One region of the Kitasatospora sp. NPDC023118 genome, then DNA from elsewhere that is predicted to be linked to it. Evidence: predicted binding sites of a transcription regulator. Region 1 holds the regulator's gene; the other holds the start of a gene.

What was found. Region 1 encodes HrcA, which represses chaperone genes, less so after heat shock. Its sites were predicted from a motif close to TTNGCACTCNGNNNNNCNGAGTGCNAA; they were not measured.
Region 2: a site for HrcA is predicted at 2,511-2,537, ahead of ACZ3UD_RS09025 (FmdB family zinc ribbon protein). Genes of this name have one in related genera too.

What each region holds. Positions count from the first base shown of each region.
Region 1 is NZ_JBVHHW010000023.1:3,254-7,981, reverse strand. Features, by position in the region: gene pspAB (PspA-associated protein PspAB) at 1-168, opposite strand, end outside; gene htpX (zinc metalloprotease HtpX) at 192-1,112, opposite strand; gene hrcA (heat-inducible transcriptional repressor HrcA) at 1,385-2,419, shown strand; gene dnaJ (molecular chaperone DnaJ) at 2,493-3,632, shown strand; gene ACZ3UD_RS26610 (16S rRNA (uracil(1498)-N(3))-methyltransferase) at 3,734-4,483, shown strand; gene ACZ3UD_RS26605 (S41 family peptidase) at 4,585-4,728, shown strand, end outside.
Region 2 is NZ_JBVHHW010000005.1:200,539-205,266, forward strand. Features, by position in the region: gene ACZ3UD_RS09010 (sigma-70 family RNA polymerase sigma factor) at 1-688, shown strand, start outside; gene ACZ3UD_RS09015 (hypothetical protein) at 859-1,140, shown strand; gene mscL (large conductance mechanosensitive channel protein MscL) at 1,137-1,553, opposite strand; gene ACZ3UD_RS09025 (FmdB family zinc ribbon protein) at 2,173-2,499, opposite strand; gene ACZ3UD_RS09030 (MFS transporter) at 2,626-3,930, opposite strand; gene ACZ3UD_RS09035 (potassium/proton antiporter) at 4,324-4,728, opposite strand, start outside.

The sequences.
Region 1 (4,728 bases):
GACGAAGGCCGCGCCCTCGACGGCCGCGAAGCAGACCGAGCCGAGCCCGGTGGGGAGGAACCCGGCCCCGGCCTCCAGGGTGAGCGCGGCGGACGGCACGCCGAACAGCTGGTCGAGGTCGGGCTTGACGGGCTTGCTGCGGCCGAACAGGGCGTCCAGGAATCCCACGGTGGTCCTTTCCTCAACGGGAATCAGCGGCCGAGCTGCTCGGAGATCTTCGCCAGCTGCGCCAGCCGCTTCTCCAGCGTCGGGTGGGTGGAGAGCAGCTGGGAGGCGGTCTCCCGGGCGCTGAGCGCGGGGGCGAAGTAGAAGGCGTTGTACGGCTGCGACTTGCGCAGGTCCTCGGTGGGGATGGCCGCGATCTGCCCGGTCACCTTGGTCAGGGCCGAGGCCAGGGCGCTGGGCCGGCCGGTGAGCTGCGCGGCGGCCCGGTCGGCGGCCAGCTCGCGGTAGCGGGAGAGCAGCCGGGTGAGCAGGAAGCTGATCGCGTAGACGACCATCGACACCAGGGGGATGATCAGCGCCGCGATGGCCGCGTTCTGGTCGTTGTTGTTGCGCCCGCCGCCCATAAACCCGCCGTACATGGCGACCCGGGTCATCGCCCCGGCGAGCACGCCGAGGAAGCCGGCGATGGTCATCACCGCGACGTCCCGGTGGGCGACGTGCGACAGCTCGTGCGCCAGGACGCCTTCCAGCTCCTCGGGTTCGAGCCGGCGCAGCAGGCCGGTGGTGACGCAGACCACGGCGTTCTGCGGGTTGCGGCCGGTGGCGAAGGCGTTCGGCATGTCGTTGTCGGCGACCGCCACGCGGGGCTTGGGCATGTCGGCCAGGGCACAGAGCCGGTCGATGGTGCCGTGCAGCTGGGGGTACTGCTCCTCGGTCACCTGGCGGGCGCCCATCGCCCGTTCGGTGATCTTGTCGCTGAACCAGAACTGGGCCACGAACAGCCCGCCGGAGATCAGCACGATCAGCGGCCAGGCCCCGCGCAGCAGCGCGATCAGCAGGCCCGTGAAACCGACGTACAGCAGCCCGATCACGAACATCGTCGCGACCATGCGGCTGGTCAGGCCGCGGTCGGGCGCGAAACGGGTGTGCTGGCCCGAGCTCGACATCTCTTGCTCCTCCGTTCGCCGTCGCTTTCGATGCTGCCACCCGGACGGCCCCAGGGCACCACCCCCGCGCCGCGAGTTGCGGCGGAAGGGGCCGTGCCCTGGGACTGCGGGCAGGATCACTCCGGCCGGGCCGTTCCTGGGACAGGACCCGGGCCTTACACTGGCAGATACGGTTTTGGCACTCGTGTGCGCAGAGTGCCAGGGTCGGGGTCCTCCCGGAGCGGCCCGCAGCATCACAGACGGACAACGTGCGAAGACGGAGGTGCGTGCCCATGGCCGGTGAGGTCCGCCAACTGGACGACCGCAAGCTCGCCGTTCTGCGTGCCATCGTCCAGGACTACGTGGGCACCGAGGAGCCGGTCGGCTCCAAGGCCCTCGTGGAGCGGCACAACCTCGGAGTCTCCCCGGCGACCGTGCGCAACGACATGGCGGCGCTGGAGGAGGAGGGCTACATCCACCAGCCGCACACCAGCGCCGGGCGCATCCCCACCGACAAGGGCTACCGGCTGTTCGTCGACAAGCTCGCCGAGGTCAAGCCGATGAGCGCCCCGGAGCGCCGGGCGATCCGGCACTTCCTGGACGGCGCCGTCGACCTGGACGACGTGGTCGCCCGCACGGTGCGGCTGCTCGCCCAGCTGACCCGGCAGGTCGCCGTGGTGCAGTACCCCTCGCTGACCCGCTCCACCGTCCGGCACATCGAGCTGGTGGCGCTGGCCCCGGCGAAGGTGATGCTGGTCCTGATCACCAACACCGGCCGGGTCGAGCAGCGGATGGTCGACTGCCCGGGCACGGTCGGCGAGACGGTCCTGGCGGACCTGCGGGCGCGGATCAACGTCCGGGCCGCCGGCCAGCGGCTGCCGGACGTCCCGGCGCTGCTGGAGGAGCTGCCGGCCACGTTCGAGCAGATCGACCGGCCGACCGTCAGTACGGTCCTGGCGACCCTGTTCGAGGCGCTGGCCGAGCAGAACGTGGAGCGGATCATGCTGGCCGGCACGGCCAACCTGACGCGTTTCGGCCACGACTTCCCGCTCACCATCCAGCCGGTCCTGGAGGCCCTGGAGGAGCAGGTCGTCCTGCTCCGCCTCCTGGGTGAGACCGGGGACGCCGGAATGACGGTCCGGATCGGGCGGGAGATTGCGTACGAAGGGCTGAATTCCACCTCGGTGGTGTCGGTCGGCTACGGTTCGGGCGACGAGAGCGTGGCCAAACTCGGTGTGATCGGTCCGACCCGGATGGACTACCCGGGCACAATGGGGGCGGTGCGGGCGGTGGCACGGTACGTGGGGCAGATCCTGGCCGAGTCGTAGCAAGCAACCGCTGTTAGATGTCTAACGGCGGTGTCCAGTCGCACTACTACAGGCGGAACAAGCGGAGCATTTGGTGGCCACGGACTACTACGCGGTACTCGGCGTCCGACGGGATGCGGGGCAGGACGAGATCAAGAAGGCGTTCCGGCGCCTGGCACGCGAACTGCACCCGGACGTCAACCCGGACCCGAAGACGCAGGAGCGGTTCAAGGAGATCAACGCCGCTTACGAGGTGCTCTCCGATCCGCAGAAGCGCCAGGTCTACGACCTCGGCGGTGACCCGCTCTCACCGGGCGGCGGGGGCGCGGGCGGCTTCGGCGCCGGCGCGGCGGGCTTCGGCTTCTCCGACATCATGGACGCCTTCTTCGGCGCCGCGGCCGGCCAGCGCGGCCCGCGCTCGCGCACCCGCCGCGGCCAGGACGCCATGATCCGGCTGGAGATCACCCTGGAGGAGGCCGCCTTCGGCGCCACCAAGGAACTCCAGGTCGACACCGCCGTCACCTGCACCACCTGCAACGGCGAGGGCGCGGCCCCCGGCACCTCCGCGCAGACCTGCGACATGTGCCGCGGCAAGGGCGAGGTCTCCCAGGTCACCCGCTCCTTCCTGGGGCAGGTCATGACCTCCCGCCCCTGCCCGCAGTGCCAGGGCTTCGGCACCGTCGTGCCGACCCCGTGCCCCGAGTGCGCCGGCGACGGCCGGGTCCGCGCCCGCCGCACCCTGACCGTCAAGATCCCGGCCGGTGTCGACAACGGCACCCGGATCCAGCTGGCCGGCGAGGGCGAGGTCGGCCCCGGCGGCGGCCCGGCCGGCGACCTGTACGTCGAGATCGCCGAGACCACCCACAGCGTCTTCCAGCGGCGCGGGGACGACCTGCACTGCACCGTCACCATCCCGATGACGGCCGCCGCGCTCGGCACCCAGGTGCCGCTGCAGACCCTAGACGGGCTGGAGGAGGTCGACATCCGGCCCGGCACCCAGTCCGGCCAGTCGATCCCGCTGCACGGCCGGGGCATCACCCACCTGCGCGGGGGCGGCCGGGGCGACCTGATAGTGCACGTCGAGGTTCAGACGCCCACCAAGCTCGACGCCGAGCAGGAGGAACTGCTGCGCCGGCTCGCCATACTGCGCGGCGAGGAGCGCCCGTCCGGCCAGTTCGCGCCGGGCCAGCAGGGCCTGTTCTCGCGTCTGAAGGACGCCTTCAACGGCCGGTAAGCCGTCCGGGAGGGGGTGCCGGGTTCAGGTCCCGAGAGACAGGTCCTGACCCGGCACCCCCTTCGCGTTCCCGTTCCGCCCACCCTCCGGAGGACCACCCCATGACCGCCCCCGTCTTCGTCGTCGAGACCGAGCGGATCGCCGCCGCCGCGCCCGGGGCGCTGGTGCGCCTGGACGGGGCGGAGGGGCGGCACGCGGCCGCGGTGAAGCGGCTGGCGGCCGGTGAGGCGGTGACCCTGGCGGACGGGCTGGGGCTCGGGGTGGACGGGGTGGTCGCCGAGGTGTTCGGCAAGGACGCGATCGACGTCACGGTGGCCGCCGTGCGCCGGGAGCCGGAGCCGGCGCCGCGGATCGTCGTCGTCCAGGCGCTGCCCAAGGGCGACCGCGGCGAGCTGGCCGTGGAGACCATGACCGAGGTCGGCGTGGACGTGGTGGTCCCCTGGGCGGCCTCGCGCTGCATCACCCAGTGGAAGGGCGAGCGCGGAGCCAAGGCGCTCGCCAAGTGGCGGGCCACCGCCCGGGAGGCGGGCAAGCAGTCCCGCCGGCTGCGCTTCCCCGAGGTACGCGAGCCGATGACCACCAGGCAGCTGGCCCCGCTGCTGGCGCGGGCCTCCTTCGCCGCCGTGCTGCACGAGGAGGGTGCCGAGCCGCTGGCGCACGCCGCGCTGCCCGGGGCGGGGGACATCGTGCTGGTGGTCGGCCCGGAGGGCGGCGTCTCCCCGGAGGAGCTGGCCGCCTTCGCCGAGGCGGGCGCGAAGCCGTACCGGCTGGGCCCGTCGGTGCTGCGCACCTCCACCGCCGGGGTGGCCGCCGGGGCGCTGCTGCTGGGGCGCACCGGCCGCTGGTCGTGACGCCCGCTGGTCGTGACGCCCGCTGGTCGTAGCCCCCGCACGCCCTCGGGGACTTGCCGAAAACGGAGCGGCTCGTACCCGTACCTGCCTACGCTGGCCGAGTGACGGACTCCCTGAGCACCTCTGCGGGCGCCTATCTGCGCCATCCCCATCTGCACGGTGACCTGGTCACCTTCGTCGCCGAGGACGACGTCTGGCTGGCCCCGCTGGACGGCGGGCGGGCCTGGCGGCTGACGGCCGATCAC
Region 2 (4,728 bases), on a different contig from region 1:
CAACCTCCGCCTGGTGGTCGCGGTCGCCCGCCGCTACCCGCGCAGTGGCCTCCCGCTGCTGGACCTCATCCAGGAGGGCAACGCGGGCTTGGTGCGCGCCGTCGAGAAGTTCGACTACGCCAAGGGTTTCAAGTTCTCCACCTATGCCACCTGGTGGATCCGGCAGGCGATCACCCGCTCCATCGCCGACCAGTCCCGCACCATCCGGCTGCCCGTGCACCTGGTCGAGGAGCTCGGCCGGATCCGGCGGGTGCAGCGCGAGAAGTCCAAGGAACTGGGCCGCGAGCCAGAGCCGGCCGAGATCGCGGCCGAGCTGGACACCACCGAGGCTCGGATCAAGGACGTGCTGGACTGGGCGCGCGACCCGGTCAGCCTCAACATGTCGGTCGACGACGAAGGCGAGACCCAGTTCGGCGACCTGGTCGAGGACACCGGGGCGACGTCCCCCGAGGACGCCGTGATGGTCATGCTCCGCCGCGAGGAGCTGGACGGCCTGATCGGGCGGTTGGACGACCGCACGGCCTCGATCATCCGCTCCCGTTACGGCATGGAGGACGGCCGCGAGCGCACCCTGACCGAGGTGGGCAAGCAGCACGGCCTCACCCGCGAGCGGATCCGCCAGATCGAGAAGCACGCGCTCGCCGAACTGAAGAAGATCGCCGACCACGCGGGCTTCGAGGCCGCCTGAGGAGCCGCCTGACGAACGAGCCCACGGCCGAGCCCGTCTCGGCCGGGAATGACCGAGCCCGTCTGCCCCCGGGCCCTGGTGCGGAGCGCTCCGCCCAGGGCCCGCGGCGTGCCACGGGGCTCTTAGGCTGGAGGGACAGGACGGCCCGGGTGATCAGGGGAGTGGACAGAGTGAGCGAGCAGGAACAGAGCCGGCAGGAACAGAGCAGGCAGGGACAGAACAGGCAGGGGCAGGTCCGGCAGGAACAGGACGAGCAGCCGTCGGCGGACCAGCCGCCGGCGACCCGGCGGGCGGCCGTGGCCAAGGCCCGGCTGGTCTTCCGGGACCCGTTGGACCAGCAGTCCCGGGACGACACCGACGCGGGCTGGGGCGAGCGCCCCGGGCCGGGGGAGAGCGGTGGGCGCGGGCTGGACTGGTATCTGAGCCAGCGTCCGCCGCACCACGGGGACTAGCGCGCCGTGACCAGCGCGTCGCGGATCTCGGTCAGCAGTTGGACCTCCTTGGCCTCGGCCTCCGCCGCCACCTCGACGACGGACTTGCGCTTGGCCGCCATCCTGTTCATCGGCACGATCAGGACGAAGTAGACGACGGCCGCAGTGATCAGGAACTGCAGGGCGGCGCTGAGCACCGACCCCCACAGGATGAGGATTCCGGACGTGACCCCACCGGTGGCGCTCACCTCGCAGGGCCCCTTGAGGCAGGAACTGTAGGACCCCAGGTCCTTCGTCCCGAACACACCGACGATCGGATTGATCACGCCTTTGACGAAGGCATTGACGATGTTGGTGAAAGCCGCGCCGATGACCACGGCGACGGCGAGTTCGACGACATTTCCACGCAGCAGGAATTCCTTGAAGCCTTTCATGCCGCCTCGAACGACGAAGTCGTTCCGGGGTTACGGGTGATCCCCCGCAGGCCCGGATTGACAACCCGTACGGCCCACCGCGCCCCCTGAGGGCGGCGGTAGCCCGGCCCGTGTGGGCCCGAGCGCCAGCGCCGCCGCCACCGCGAGCAGCACCAGCGCGGGCACCCCGGCCCGCCGCCGGACGGCCCGGCGCCAGCGGTGCCACCCGCCGCAGCCGCGCCGGATCGGGGGGAAGCTCGGCACCTCCCGCCGGGGCGGCACGGTAGGCGCGGGCAGTGGGACGGACAGGCTCATGGTCGTCATCGACGTGACCTCCGGACTCGATCGGTCGGTCTCTGGTGACCCACACGATGCGCGCCCCGGGCGCTACCGGAAAGCCCTATCCCCAAGCCTGTGGATAAACCCGCCCCTGTGGACAACTTCGTACACTCGCGCGAGTGAGACCGACCTCCGCAAGCTGACGAAAACCCGCGCCGGACGGCGAACAGGGCAAGCGGAAAGGCCCGCCGCCCCGCGTGAAGCGGGGCCGACGGGCCTTTCGCGAAGCTTCCGAGCACTCGCCGGACGCCGATCCGGCGCCGAGCGCCCAGTGTCGAACGCCGCGAACCGGGCGCCGAGGTCAGCTCGCGACCGGAGCCGGGCTGCTGGAGGAGCTGGACGAGCTGGACGAGCTGGACGAGGACGACGAGCTCGAACCCGTCGAGGACGTCGCGGACGACGACGTCGGGGAGCCGGAGGACGAACCGGCGCCCACCGAACTGCTGGAGGACGATCGGCTGTCGGTCCGGTAGAAGCCCGAGCCCTTGAACACGACGCCCACGGCCGAGAAGACCTTGCGGAGCCGTCCCTGGCAGTCGGGGCACGTGGTCAGCGCCTCGTCGGTGAACTTCTGCACCGCCTCCAGGCCGTTGCCGCACTCGGTGCACTGGTACTGGTACGTGGGCACTTGTCTTCCTCCTGGCACTCTCGCCTGATGAGTGCTAACGATGGTCAATGATGCGGCATTCCGCTGGATCAGTCCAGCGACTCCGGTGTGAGATGAGCCGGTACCCGGTCGCCGCCGACCCCCCGTTCAGCCCTTGGCCGCACCGACCAGCTGCGGCGCGCCGCCACGCTCGGCGGACCCGGCCACCACGCGGCCCGTCCCGCCGCGCGCCACCAGCAGGTGCCGCATCGACACCAGCGCGAGCAGCCCCAGACCGGCGCCGACGACCGGCACCAGGAACCCGACCGAGGGCCCGTGTCCGTCGATCAGCTTGCCGGCGGCCATCGAGCCGACCGCCAGCCCCAGCCCGATCGCGCCGGTCAGCCAGGTGAAGGCCTCCGTCTTGGCGCCGTCCGCGACCAGCGTCTCGACCAGGGTGTAGCCGCTGATCAGGGTCGGCGCGATGGCCAGACCGCAGACCAGCCCGGCAACCGTCAGGGCGACCAGGTTGGGCATCGCCCACAGCACCGAGCAGCCCAGCACCAGCAGCGTGTAGCTCATGGCCATCCGCTGCTGGACCGGCCGCCGCCAGGCGACCACGCCGTACAGCACACCGGCCAGCATCGAGCCGCCCGCGAAGATCCCGTACACCGTGCCGCCGGCGTCGTGCTGCCCGACGGAGTCGGCGAAGGCGTTCACCGACACCTGCATGCCGCCGAACACCGCGCCGACCCCGAGGAAGGTCCCGGCCAGCAGCCGGACGCCGGGCGAGGCGAGCGCGGAGGCGCGCCGCACACCGGGCTGCGGAGCGATCCGGGCGGGGGCGGTGCGCCGCTGGGCGGCGAAGGCGAGGCCGCCGACCAGGGTCAGCGAGGCCTCGGCGATCAGCGCGGTCGCCGGGCTGGCGAAGGCGGCGATGTTGGCGGCCAGGATCGGGCCGATCACGAAGGTGAACTCGTCCGTCACGGACTCGAAGGCGAACGCGGTGCTCACCTTGGCCGCGGCGGTCGGGGAGGCGCCCTCCGCGGTGAACTCGGACACCCAGCGGGCCCGGACCATCGCGCCGATCTGCGGCACGCTCGCCCCGGCGGGGACGGCGGCCAGGTACAGGCTCCAGGCCGGCGCGTGGCCGAGCGCCAGCGCGATCAGCACGCCGACCGAGGCCGCGTGCACCAGCACCGTCGGGACCAGTACCGCGGCCTGGCCGTAGCGGTCGGCCAGTCGCCCGGTCTGCGGCCCGATCAGGGCCTGGGCGACGGCGGCGACGGCGGTGACCGTACCGGCGGTGCCGTACGAGCCGTGGGTCTGGGTGACGAGCAGCAGGATGCCCATGCTGAGCATCGCGTAGGGCAGTCGCGCGACCAGGGCGGGGGACAGGAACGTCCAGGCGCCGGGCGTGCGCAGCAGCTCTCCGTACCCGACCCGGGCGGGCGCCTCGGCGGCGGTGTCCACGGTGCCGGTCGCGGTGTCCGGAGCGGTGTCCGGAGTGTTGTCCGCGGTGTCCGGAGCGCTGTCCGCGGCGATGTCGACCGTTCGGCGGGCCGTCACGGTCGGTCCTTCCTGCTGCCTGGTAGCGCGGCAGGGCATGGGGTGGCCCCGACGGCGCCGAGAGTCGTCCTCTCGCGCGTCGACCGGGGTAGATACCGGGTCGGCCGGGCCTGGTGGGCCGGGGCCTGACCGCGGCCGCCGAGCGGTCGCGCCAACTCTGCGTCAGGCAGATGCTGGGGGTGGTCTAGCGGTAGTTAAACGGCGTGGTCGCACCAGCATACAGTTACGCGCGTAGATTCCGCCAGGCCACCCCATTCGCCGGCCTTGTCCCGCCAGGCCACCCCTGGCAACGCGGGGTCAGCGCCCGTTCAGCCAGTCCGCCAGCTTGCCGCCCTTGTCCACGGCCCGCAGCCGCCGCTCCGCGGCCTCGCCGACCTCGTCCGTGGTGACCACCAGCAGCTCGTCCCCGCCGCGCAGCACCGTCGCCTTGTCCGGCACGAAGGAACTGCCCTCGCGCACGACCAGGGTGACCGCCGCCCCCTTGGGCAGCCGCAGCTCGCCGACCTCCACGCCGGATATCCGCGAGGCCGGCGAGAGCGTGACCGACAGCAGGTGTCCGTGCAGTTTCTCCAGCGGCGCGGACTCGATGTCGAGGTCCTGGCCCATCGCGCCCTCGCCGATCCGCAGCCGCTTGGCCATCCAGGGCAGCGTCGGACCCTGGAGCAGGGTGAAGACGACGACCAGGATGAAGACGATGTTGAA